2 regions of the Stenotrophomonas sp. YJH_SMC_106-19 genome follow, and region 1 is predicted to be linked to the other one. Evidence: riboswitches for the same ligand, from Rfam matches in the RefSeq annotation. Region 1 holds a riboswitch; the other holds the start of a gene.

Region 1 (5,566 bases):
CCGGAGACCTCCCCCATGCCCCCCCATACCGACGACCTGCGCATCCGCACCATCGAACCGCTCACACCGCCTGCCCAGCTGCTGGCGATGCTGCCGTGTGACGATGAAGCCTCCGACACCGTCAGTGCTTCGCGCGCGGCCCTGCACCAGATCCTGCATGGCCGCGATGATCGCCTGGCGGTCGTGGTCGGCCCGTGTTCGATCCACGATCCGAATGCGGCCATCGAGTACGCACAGCGCTTGAAGCCGCTGCGCGACGCGCTGGCCGGCGAGCTCGAGATCGTCATGCGCGTGTACTTCGAGAAGCCGCGCACCACGGTGGGCTGGAAGGGCCTGATCAATGACCCGGACCTGGACGGCAGCTTCCGGATCGACAAGGGCCTGCGCATTGCCCGCGGCCTGCTGCGCGACATCAACAAGCTGGGCCTGCCGGCCGGCGTTGAATTCCTCGACGTGATCTCGCCGCAGTACATCGCCGACCTGGTGGCATGGGGCGCGATCGGCGCACGCACCACCGAAAGCCAGGTGCACCGCGAACTGGCCTCCGGCCTGTCGTGCCCGGTGGGCTTCAAGAACGGCACCGATGGCAACGTCAAGATCGCGGCCGATGCGGTCGGCGCGGCCTCCAACCCGCATCACTTCCTGTCGGTGACCAAGCAGGGCGGCACCGCCATCGTTTCGACCACCGGCAACCCGGATTGCCATGTGATCCTGCGCGGCGGCAAGCAGCCGAACTACGACGCGGCCAGCGTGGCCGACGCCTGCCAGGCACTGGCCAAGGCCAGGCTGCCGACGCGGCTGATGATCGATGCCAGCCATGCCAACAGCCTGAAAAAGCCGGAAAACCAGCCGAAGGTGATCGAAGACATCGCCGTTCAGCTGGAGGACGGCGAACAGCGCATCGTGGGCGTGATGATCGAGAGCCATCTGGTGGGAGGCCGGCAGGAACTGGTGCAAGGCCAGCCGCTGGTCTACGGGCAGAGCATCACCGATGGCTGCATCGACTGGGACACCACCGTGACGGTGCTGGAGCGACTGGCTGCGGCCGTGCGCGCCCGTCGCGAAGTGACGGTGTCAGAAGCCGCCTGAGCGCGGCATGTGTGTGGATGGCGGCCAGCGCCTGCGGGGGTGCGGCCGCGATCAGGGCCGGTCGGAGTTGGAGACCGGCCCGTCCGCACCGGCGATGCGCCTGGCGCTGCGCATGAGCGACAGCGCCAGGTCCATCGCCGGGGTGGTGCAGGGCACGAAGGGGAGCGCCGGGCCACGCCCGGCGAACACGCCATCGTTCAATGCACTTCGTCGTGATACACGAACTTCGGCATTTCCCAGCGGTAGTGGATCGCCAGCAGGCGCAGGGCGAAGCCGCCCGCCAGGCAGCACAGGATGGCCGTGGCATCGGGCACGTTCCAGTGCAGCAGCAGCAGATAGGCGGCGCCGGTCAGCAGCGCGATGATCGCGTACAGCTCCTTCTGGAAGATCAGGGGCACTTCGTTGCACAGAATGTCGCGCAGCACGCCGCCGAACGCACCGGTCAGCATGCCTGCGATCAGCACGATCGGTGTGGCATGACCGGCCTCGCGTGCGATCGAGCAACCGATCAGGGTGAAGGCGATCAGGCCCAGGCCGTCGAGCACCAGGAAGGTGCGGCGGAAGTGGTGCATCCAGCGTGCGACCCAGGTGGCGATCAGCGCCGCGCACACGGTGAAGCCGAGGTACTCGGGATGTTTGACCCAGCCCAGCGGATAATGGCCAAGCAGGATGTCGCGCAGTGAACCACCGCCGAGCGCGGTAACGCAGGCGATCATGACCACGCCGAACAGATCCATGCGGCGGCGTCCCGCGGACAGTGCGCCGGTCATGGCTTCGGCGGAAATGGCGATCAGGTAGATGATGGACAGCAACATGGAACAGGCTCCGGACGCGGTGGGGCCGGCCATGCGCGGACGCCGCCATTGCCTGCGCAATGACGGGATGACGATGACCGGTGCCGCTCCCGCTGTCCTTTTGCCTGAGAGTTCAGCGGCGTAGGCCGCGTGCCCCTTCGGCGGATCGTACCGGGCATGCCCGGTGACCTCTCTCCAGCTCGGCGAGTCGAATGCATGGTTGGTGGGATTCCAGCCCACCGGCCTGAGCGATCATGGGAGCCTGCGCCTTCGGCGGGCGCCAGCGCGGCGCCTCTCTCCTGCATTCGCGCGCAGTATATCCGCTGCGGTGCAGCACGGCATAATCCCGGCATGGCCCCGTCCCACCGCCCGTGGTTCCTGTACCTGCTCGAATGCCGCGATGGCAGCTACTACGCTGGCATCAGCACCGACGTGGACGCGCGTTTCGCCGCCCATCGCGCCGGTACGGGGGCGCGCTACACCCGGGCCCGTCCGCCGCTGCGCATCCTGGCCGTGCGCGAGTACCCGGACCGCTCCGCCGCCTCGCGCGCCGAGTGGCAGCTCAAACAGCTGCCGCGCGAGCGCAAGCTGGCGTGGTTGCAGGCGCCGACCGAGGGAATTCTTTAGAGACGGGCCGTGCTCGGCTCCGGCCCTCCGCCATCACTAGGTTCAGGACATTCACAACATGCGACGACAGGAACTCTGACCATGCGATTATCGCTGCGACCATCGACACAGGGATCGATCCGATGAAGGTCCGTTGGATGCTGCTGTTGACCCTCTGCTTGGCCCTGCAGGCCTGCACGCAGACACCGGCACCGCCGTCGCCGCTTCAGCACGGGCAGATCGGTACCGCCGCCGAGCTGGCCTCGCAGCGTGGCCTGACCGCTCCGAATACGCCCCGTTTACGCCGCGATCTGGTGCCGGCCGAACTGGTCGATCTGATTCCGCTCGCCGAAAAATGGGGCATCGGCGATGACCTGCTGCGCAGCGAGATGCAGGAACGTGCCACTGACGCGGAGAAGCAAGCGATGGGCGATGCATTGAAAGACCGTCATGCGCGTATCACCGCGTGGCTCGACAGCTTTCCGCCGGGGCAGTCAATGTCCGACGAGGCCGCTGCGTTCATGTATATGCAGGTGAGTGCTGACGAAATGGGCCTGATGCAGCAGTAGGTTCACACCATGTGGGGTCAGATCCCTTTCCGCAGGAAAGGGATCTGACCCCGTTGCAGACCTGCACTACCGTTTCGGCCGGCGGTCATCCTGGTCATCGCCGAAGATGATGCGTGCGCTGCGCTGGTAGCTCCAATACGCCACCGCCCAGTTCAGCAGCACCACGATGCGGTTGCGGAAGCCGATCAGGAAGAACACGTGCGCGGCCAGCCAGAACCACCAGGCCAGCACGCCCGACAGCTGCAGGCGCCCCAGGTGCACGATGGCGGCCATGCGGCCGATGGTGGCCAGGTTGCCGTAGTCCGCGTACTTGAAGGGCCCGGGCTCCGGCCTGCCGTGCAGGCGTGCACGGATGACCTCGGCCACGTACTTGCCCATCTGCTTGGCGGCGGGCGCTACGCCGGGCACGGGCTTGCCGTTGGCCTGGTTCACCGCGGCCAGATCGCCGGCCACGAACAGTTCCGGATGCCCGGGCAGGGTCAGGTCCGGCTGCACCTGCACGCGCCCGGCACGGTCCAGTGGCACGTCCAGCGTGCGCGCCAGCGGCGAGGCGGCCACGCCGGCCGCCCACACCACGGTGCGCGCCGGCACGAACTGGTCACCCAGCGTGAAGCCCTGGCTGTCGATGTTGCTCACCGGCGTTCCGGTCAGCACTTCCACACCCAGCTTTTCCAGCTGCCGGCGCGCCTTCAGCGAGAGCACTTCCGGGAACGAGGACAGCACGCGTGGACCGGCTTCCACCAGGCGCACCTTGGCGCTGGCCGGATCGATGTGGCGGAATTCATTGCGCAGCGTATGGCGTGCAATCTCGGCCAGGGTGCCCGCCAGTTCGACGCCGGTCGGGCCGCCGCCGACGACGGCAAAGCTGAGCCACGCCGCCTTCCTGGCCGGGTCCGGTTCGGCTTCGGCGCGCTCGAACGCCAGCAGCAGCTTGCGGCGCAGGGCAATGGCATCGTCGAGGGTCTTCAGGCCGGGCGCATCATCGGCCCACTGGTCGTTGCCGAAGTAGGCGTGAGTGGCGCCGGTAGCCAGCAGCAGGCTGTCGTAGTCCAGCGTGCTGCCGTCGGCCAGCCGCACCTGGCGGAGCTGCCTGTCGATGGCCACGACCTCACCGAGCCGCACTTCCACGTTGCGCTGGTGGCCGAGGATGTGGCGCAGCGGTGCGGCAATGTCCGGCGCTGACAGGCCTGCGGTCGCCACCTGGTACAGCAGCGGCTGGAACAGGTGATGGTTGCGGCGGTCGACCAGGGTGATGCGGATGCGTTCGCGTGCCAGCGCACGGGTGGCCCAGAGGCCGGCAAAACCGCCGCCGACAACGACCAGGTGGGGAACGCGCTCACGACTCATCGACTCACTCCAGGGGGCATGGGGAACCGTCCGGCATCTTCGCACGGCGGCGGCCTGTCACGTCAGCGTGCGCGCGGATCGGCGATACTCGGATTCAGGCAACCGCCAGCGAGAGGCCCATGAGCGAACCGGAAAAGCGCATCGCCCTGTTGATCGACGCCGACAACGCGCCCGCATCGAAGATCGACGAAGTGCTGGCGGAGGTGGCCCGCTACGGCGTGGCCAATGTCCGCCGTGCCTACGGCAACTGGAAGAGCCCACGGCTGAAAGGCTGGGAGGCGGTGCTGCACGAGTACGCGATCCGGCCCATCCAGCAGTTCGCCTACAGCAAGGGCAAGAACGCCTCGGACATGGCCATGGTGATCGATGCGATGGACCTGCTGTACGCGCGCAACCTCGACGGCTTCGCCATCGTCTCCAGCGATGCTGATTTCACTCCAATGGTGATGCGCCTGTTGACCGACGGGGTGAAGGTGTATGGCTTCGGCGAAAAGAAGACGCCGGAACCCTTCGTCAATGCCTGTTCCAAATTCACCTATCTGGAAGCACTGGGCCAGGCCCATGCCAGCGTGCCGGAAGTGGAACAGGGCACGGCAGAGCCGGGTGCCATCGAGCCGGCCACCGGTGAAACGGGCAGCGGCGACGAAGTGCGCCCGCGCAAGAGCGGCGCGGAAATGCGCAGCGATACACGTCTGGTGAAGATGCTGCGCCGCGCCGTGTCCGCCGCGGAAGGCGAGGACGGCTGGTCGCACCTGGGGCCGGTGGGCAGCCAGATCGCCAACCAGGCCTCGTTCGATTCGCGCAACTATGGCTATGGAAAGCTGAGTGATCTGCTGGCGGCGATCGGTCTGTTCGAACTGAAGAAGGATGGCAAGTCGTCCTACGTGCGCGCGCTGCCGAAGAAGAACCGGTAGCGCCGGGCCATGCCCGGCCGACGCCCCCGCGCATCATTCCGCACGCCCACATGTACACCGATCAGGCGTATCGTTGCCGCTCGCATTGCCCGCAAGGAATACCCGCATGTTGAAGATCTGGGGCCGTCGCAATTCCAGCAACGTCCGCAAGGTGCTGTGGTGTGCCGAAGAGATCGGCCTGCCCTACGAGTCCATCGAAGTGGGCGGCAGCCACGGTGGCACACAGACGCCGGAATACCTGGCGATG
Region 2 (5,566 bases), 670 kb from region 1:
TTCCTCGCGGATCTGGATCATGGCATCGATGAAGCGGTCCAGCTCATGCAGCGACTCGCTTTCGGTGGGCTCGACCATCAGCGTGCCGGCCACCGGGAAGCTCAGCGTCGGCGCGTGGAAGCCGAAGTCGATCAGGCGCTTGGCCACGTCCTCGGCGCCGATGCCGCTGCTCTTCTCCAGCGGGCGCACATCGAGGATGCACTCATGCGCCACCAGGCCGTTGCGGCCGGTGTACAGCGTCCTGAAGTGCGGCGCCAGGCGCTTGGCGATGTAGTTGGCATTGAGCTGCGCGACCTGGGTCGCCTTGCGCAGGCCCTCGCGGCCCATCATCGCGATGTACATCCAGCTGATCGGCAGGATCGAGGCGCTGCCGAAGCTGGCGGCGCTGACCATGCCGACGGGGCCGTTGTCACCCAGCTTGCCCGGCAGGAACGGGGCCAGGTGCGCCTTGACCGCGCACGGGCCGACGCCCGGGCCGCCGCCGCCGTGCGGGATGCAGAAGGTCTTGTGCAGGTTCAGGTGGGAAACGTCCGAACCCCACTTGCCCGGCTTGGCCACGCCGACCAGGGCGTTCATGTTGGCACCGTCGGTGTACACCTGGCCGCCGTGCTTGTGGATGATCTCGCAGATCTCGACCACCTCCTCCTCGAACACGCCGTGCGTGGACGGGTAGGTCATCATGATCGCGGCCAGGCGGTCGCTGTACTTCTCGGCGTTGAGGCGGATGTCCTCGACATCGACATTGCCGTTGGCATCGGTCTTGGTGACCACCACCTTCATGCCGCACATCTGTGCCGAGGCCGGGTTGGTACCGTGGGCCGAATCCGGAATCAGGCAGATGTCGCGATGCTCCTCACCACGCGAGCGGTGGTAGGCGCGGATCGCCAGCAGGCCGGCGTACTCGCCCTGTGCACCCGAGTTCGGCTGCAGGCTGACCGCATCGTAGCCGGTGCATTCGACCAGCATCGCTTCCAGCGACTCGATCAGTTCCTTGTAGCCCAGCGCCTGGTCGGCCGGCACCAGCGGATGGATCTGCGAGAACTCCGGCCAGGTCACCGGGATCATCTCGGCGGTGGCGTTGAGCTTCATGGTGCACGAGCCCAGCGGGATCATCGTGCGGTCCATCGCCAGGTCCTTGTCGGCCAGTGAACGCAGGTAGCGCAGCAGTTCGTGCTCGCTGTGGTGCGTGTTGAACACCGGATGGGTCAGGAACGCGGACTGGCGCAGCAGCCCGGCCGGCAGCGCGTCGGCGGTGCTGGCATCCAGTGCATCCACATCGGCTTGGGCACCGAAGACGGCGGCCAGCGCGACCACATCGGCGCGGGTGGCGGTCTCGTCCAGGCTGATGCCGACCGAGTCGCTGTCGATCGCGCGCAGGTTGTAGCCGGCGGCGCGCGCCTTGGCGTGGATCTCATCGGCGTGCACACCGGTGACGTGCAGGGTGTCGAAGAAGTCGCCAGCAACCTGCACGCCGGCCTTGCGCAGTGCGGCGGCCAGGATCGCGGCCAGGCGGTGGGTGCGGCGGGCGATGCGGGTCAGGCCTTCCGGACCGTGGTAGACAGCGTACATCGAGGCCATCACCGCCAGCAGGACCTGTGCGGTACAGATGTTGGAGGTGGCCTTCTCGCGGCGGATATGCTGCTCGCGGGTCTGCAGGGTCAGGCGGTAAGCCGGGTTGCCCTGCGCATCGATTGAGACGCCGATCAGGCGGCCGGGCATCGAGCGCTTGTAGGCGTCACGGCAGGCCATGAACGCCGCGTGCGGGCCACCGAAGCCGAACGGCACGCCGAAACGCTGGCTGTTGCCGACCACGATGTCCGCGCCCCATTCGCCAGGTGCGGCGAGCAGGGTCAGCGCCAGCAGATCGGTGGCCACGGCGACCAGGCCGCCGCGTGCATGCACGGCCTCGACCAGTGCCCGGTAGTCGGCCACCTGGCCGAACGTATCCGGGTACTGCAGCAGCACGCCGAAGCTGTCCGCTTCCAGCGCTTCGGCCGGGGTGCCGACGCGCAGCACGATGCCCATGGGCTCGGCGCGGGTGCGCAGCAGCTCCAGGGTCTGCGGGTGCACGGCATCGTGCACGAAGAAGGTGTCCGACTTCGACTTGGCCGAACGCTTGGCCAGGGTCATCGCTTCGGCCGCTGCGGTGGCTTCGTCCAGCAGCGAGGCGTTGGCGATCTCCATGCCGGTCAGGTCGGCGCACAGGGTCTGGAAGTTGATCAGCGCTTCCATGCGGCCCTGCGAGATCTCTGCCTGGTACGGGGTGTAGGCGGTGTACCAGGCCGGGTTTTCCAGGATGTTGCGCAGGATCACGTTCGGCGTGTGGGTGCCGTAATACCCCTGGCCGATGAAGCTGCGCAGCACGGTGTTCTTGTCGGCGATCGCGCGGATCTTCGCCAGCGCCTCCACTTCGGTGATCGACTCCGGCAGCGCCAGCGCTGCCGGCGACTTGATCTTGGCCGGCACGATGGCATCGGTCATCGCATCCAGCGACGCGTGGCCGACGACGTCGAGCATCTGCGCGATCTCGGCGTCATTGGGGCCGATATGGCGCTCGACGAACGCACTGTGGTGCTCGAGCTCACGCAGGGAAGGGGTGTTCTGGGACATGGCGAAGGATCCGTCAGGAAAGGGCACACGCACGGGCACAGGCCGCCGGATGGCGGGCTGCGGGGCGCCCCTCTGTCCTTTTGCCTGAGAGTTTGGAAGCGCGGCTGGCCGCAGCTTCGTGCCCCTTCGGCGCCGGATCGAACCGGTCTCTCCAGAGTTGTGTTGCGGGTGGTATCGGGCCTGAGCGATTACGGGCGTTGCGCCTTCGGCAGCGGTGTTCCGCTTCTCCCACCGTGTTGCCCGCCGATTATAGCCGGTTATGGCCTGCTGCCGGGGCCGCCCGGGCAGGGCCTGCGCCTGAATGGCCGATGGCCCGGGGCGTCCGTTTTGTGCGGTGCTGCATGGCATCGGGCGCATTCCCCGCCTATCATGGGCGGATACCCGAATTCATCTGGCGCCGTCCCTGCTGCAGCGGGACCGGCGCCCGCCGTGCGTGCCGCGCATGGCCTTGCCGGACACCGTTCACATGACCGCCGCTGTTGCTCCGTCCACCCGTCGCATGGCCCTGCTGCTCGCGGGCCTGGCCATGTTCGGCCCGTTCTCCATCGACACCATTTTCCCGGCCTTCCCGCAGCTGGCCCAGCGCCTGGCGGTGGATGAGGTGGCCGTCCAGCAGACCATCAGCGTCTACCTGCTGTTCTATGGCCTGATGAGCCTGGCGCACGGGCCGCTGTCCGATGCCTGGGGCCGCAAGCGGGTGATTCTCGGCGGCCTGGTGGTGTTTGCCGGGGCCTCGGTCGGCTGCGCGCTGTCCACTGACCTGCCGACCCTGCTGGCGTTCCGCGCGCTGCAGGGCCTGTCGGCGGGCGTGGGCATGATCGTCGGCCGCGCGGTGATCCGTGACCTGTACCACGGCCATGACGCCCAGCGGTTGATGAGCCAGGTCTCGATGCTGTTCGGCATCGCGCCGGCCATCGCCCCGATCATCGGTGGCTGGATTCTGCTCAGCGGTGCCGGCTGGCCGCTGATCTTCTGGTTCCTCGTGGTGTTCTCGCTGGTGCTGCTGGTGGCCACCGCGCGCTTCCTGCCGGAAACGCATCCGCCGGAGGCGCGGGTACCGCTGTCGCCGCGCGCACTGCTGCGTGACTATGTGCGCATCGGCTTCAACCCGCGTTTCCTGCGCCTGGCACTGGCCGGCAGCATCGGCTTCGGCGGCATTTTCCTGTACATCGCGTCCGCGCCGGTGTTCGTGATGCAGCACCTGCATCTGGGCGAAGGCGACTTCGCCTGGCTGTTCATTCCCACCATCGGTGGCATGACGGCCGGCGCGTTCCTGTCCGGGCGCATGGCCGGGCACACCACGCCGACCCGGCAGGTGACCATCGGCTTCTCCCTGTGCGCGCTGTCGACACTGCTCAACGTCGGCTACGTGGTGCTGGCGCCGCAGTTCGCGCTGCCGTGGGCGGTACTGCCCATTTTCCTGGGCGGCATGGGCATGGCGCTGATCTTCCCGATCCTGGCGCTGGCCGTGCTCGACATGTATCCGCACCAGCGCGGCCTGGCCTCGTCGCTGCAGGCCTTCGCGCAGCTGATGGTCAGCACCGTGGTGGCCGGCGTCGTGTCGCCCCTGCTCAGTGCCAGCCCGCTGCATCTGGCGCTGGGCCAGGCCGGCTTCTTCGCCGCCGGGTTTGTGTTCTGGTACTGGGAGCATCTGCGCGAGCGCACCGCCCAGGCGGCCTGCACGGAGGCGTGAGCCCACGGCGGCGACGGCTCGCGGGCTGCGCCGCGGCGCGCGCCAGGCGACGTGAAGCGGCGCAACGGCCGGGGTGCGTTATCCTTGCGCCCCCCACGCAGCGGTAGCGCCCATGTCCATCTCCTCCAAGATCCGCCGCGACCAGCGCCGCCGCAAGGAAGCGCAGGCCGCCAGCCGCGCCGCTGCGCAGGCTTCGCCCGTGGAGCCGCATGCCGAACTGCGTGATGCGCAGCGCACGCTGCTGGCAGGTGTCGTGCGCCGCGATGGCGAGTGGGTGCTGGGCATGGATGGCCGTATCGCAGGGCATAGCGAGAGCGCCGCGCAGGTACTGGCGTTGATCATGCAAGCCGGTGAACTGCACGAGCGCAACGGTACGCCGGTGCGTCTGATGTATTCCGACGCGCTGCGCGATGCCGCGCAGGCCGAAGCGCAGGCACAAGGGCAGACGTTCGAGGAATTCAAATCCGCGCTGGCCGCGCAGCTGGCCGCGAAGAAGGGGTAGCGCCGGGCCATGCCCGGCGAACGCAGCGGTGCGATCAAGGCCGCCGGGCATGGCCCGGCGCCACCGGAACGAAAGGGGCGGATCCTCGCGGATCCGCCCCTTTTCTCATTTCGCCACCGGGGCCGCAGCGCTGGCCTGCCAGCCGCACATCTGGCCTTCGTTCTGCTGCTTGAGCCACTCATTGACCGGGCTGAAGTACTCGATCATCGGGCCGGCATCCAGCTTGTCGGTGCCGGTCAGCTCCTTCAGCGTGGCCTGCCACGGCTGGCTGGCGCCCTTGCTGAGCATCGCCCAGTACTTCTGGCCGGCTTCCTTGTTGCCGTAGAAGGTGCACTCGTGCAGCGGGCCCTTGTAACCCGATGCATCGCACAGGCCCTTGTAGAACTGGAACTGCAGGATGCGGGCAAGGAAGTAGCGGGTGTACGGCGTATTGCCCGGCACGTGGTACTTCGCGCCCGGATCGAAGAACTCCTCGCCGCGGGTGCTGGCCGGGGCAACGCCCTGGTATTTGGCCTTCAGGTCCCACCATGCCTTGTTGTAGTTGTCGGCGGTGATCGATCCGTCAAACACGCCCCAGCGCCAGCGGTCGATCATCAGGCCGAAGGGCAGGAATGAAACGCCCGACAGCGCCATGCGCATCTGCGCGTTGATCACGGCCTCGCGGCTTTCCTGCGGTGCGTCAACGAGACCGATCGAATTCAGGTACTTGGGCGTCATCGCCAGCACGATCGTGTCGCCGATTGCTTCGTGGAAGCCATCGT

The links. A riboswitch is a leader RNA that binds a small molecule or an ion and turns the genes downstream of it on or off. The one in region 1 is predicted to bind glycine.
Region 2: linked by a shared signal. The riboswitch ahead of gcvP (aminomethyl-transferring glycine dehydrogenase) and the one ahead of AC5P5M_RS05805 (trimeric intracellular cation channel family protein) in region 1 are both predicted to bind glycine.

Annotation. Positions count from the first base shown of each region.
Region 1 covers NZ_JCAFRQ010000001.1:1,296,958-1,302,523, reverse strand. The annotation lists gene AC5P5M_RS05810 (3-deoxy-7-phosphoheptulonate synthase) at 16-1,089, shown strand; gene AC5P5M_RS05805 (trimeric intracellular cation channel family protein) at 1,287-1,904, opposite strand; glycine riboswitch at 1,987-2,092, opposite strand; glycine riboswitch at 2,106-2,195, opposite strand; gene AC5P5M_RS05800 (GIY-YIG nuclease family protein) at 2,235-2,510, shown strand; gene AC5P5M_RS05795 (hypothetical protein) at 2,648-3,058, shown strand; gene AC5P5M_RS05790 (NAD(P)/FAD-dependent oxidoreductase) at 3,125-4,405, opposite strand; gene AC5P5M_RS05785 (NYN domain-containing protein) at 4,525-5,319, shown strand; gene AC5P5M_RS05780 (glutathione S-transferase family protein) at 5,426-5,566, shown strand, end outside.
Region 2 covers NZ_JCAFRQ010000001.1:623,028-628,593, reverse strand. The annotation lists gene gcvP (aminomethyl-transferring glycine dehydrogenase) at 1-2,610, opposite strand, end outside; glycine riboswitch at 2,673-2,775, opposite strand; gene AC5P5M_RS02870 (multidrug effflux MFS transporter) at 3,077-4,303, shown strand; gene AC5P5M_RS02865 (hypothetical protein) at 4,416-4,805, shown strand; gene AC5P5M_RS02860 (M2 family metallopeptidase) at 4,911-5,566, opposite strand, start outside.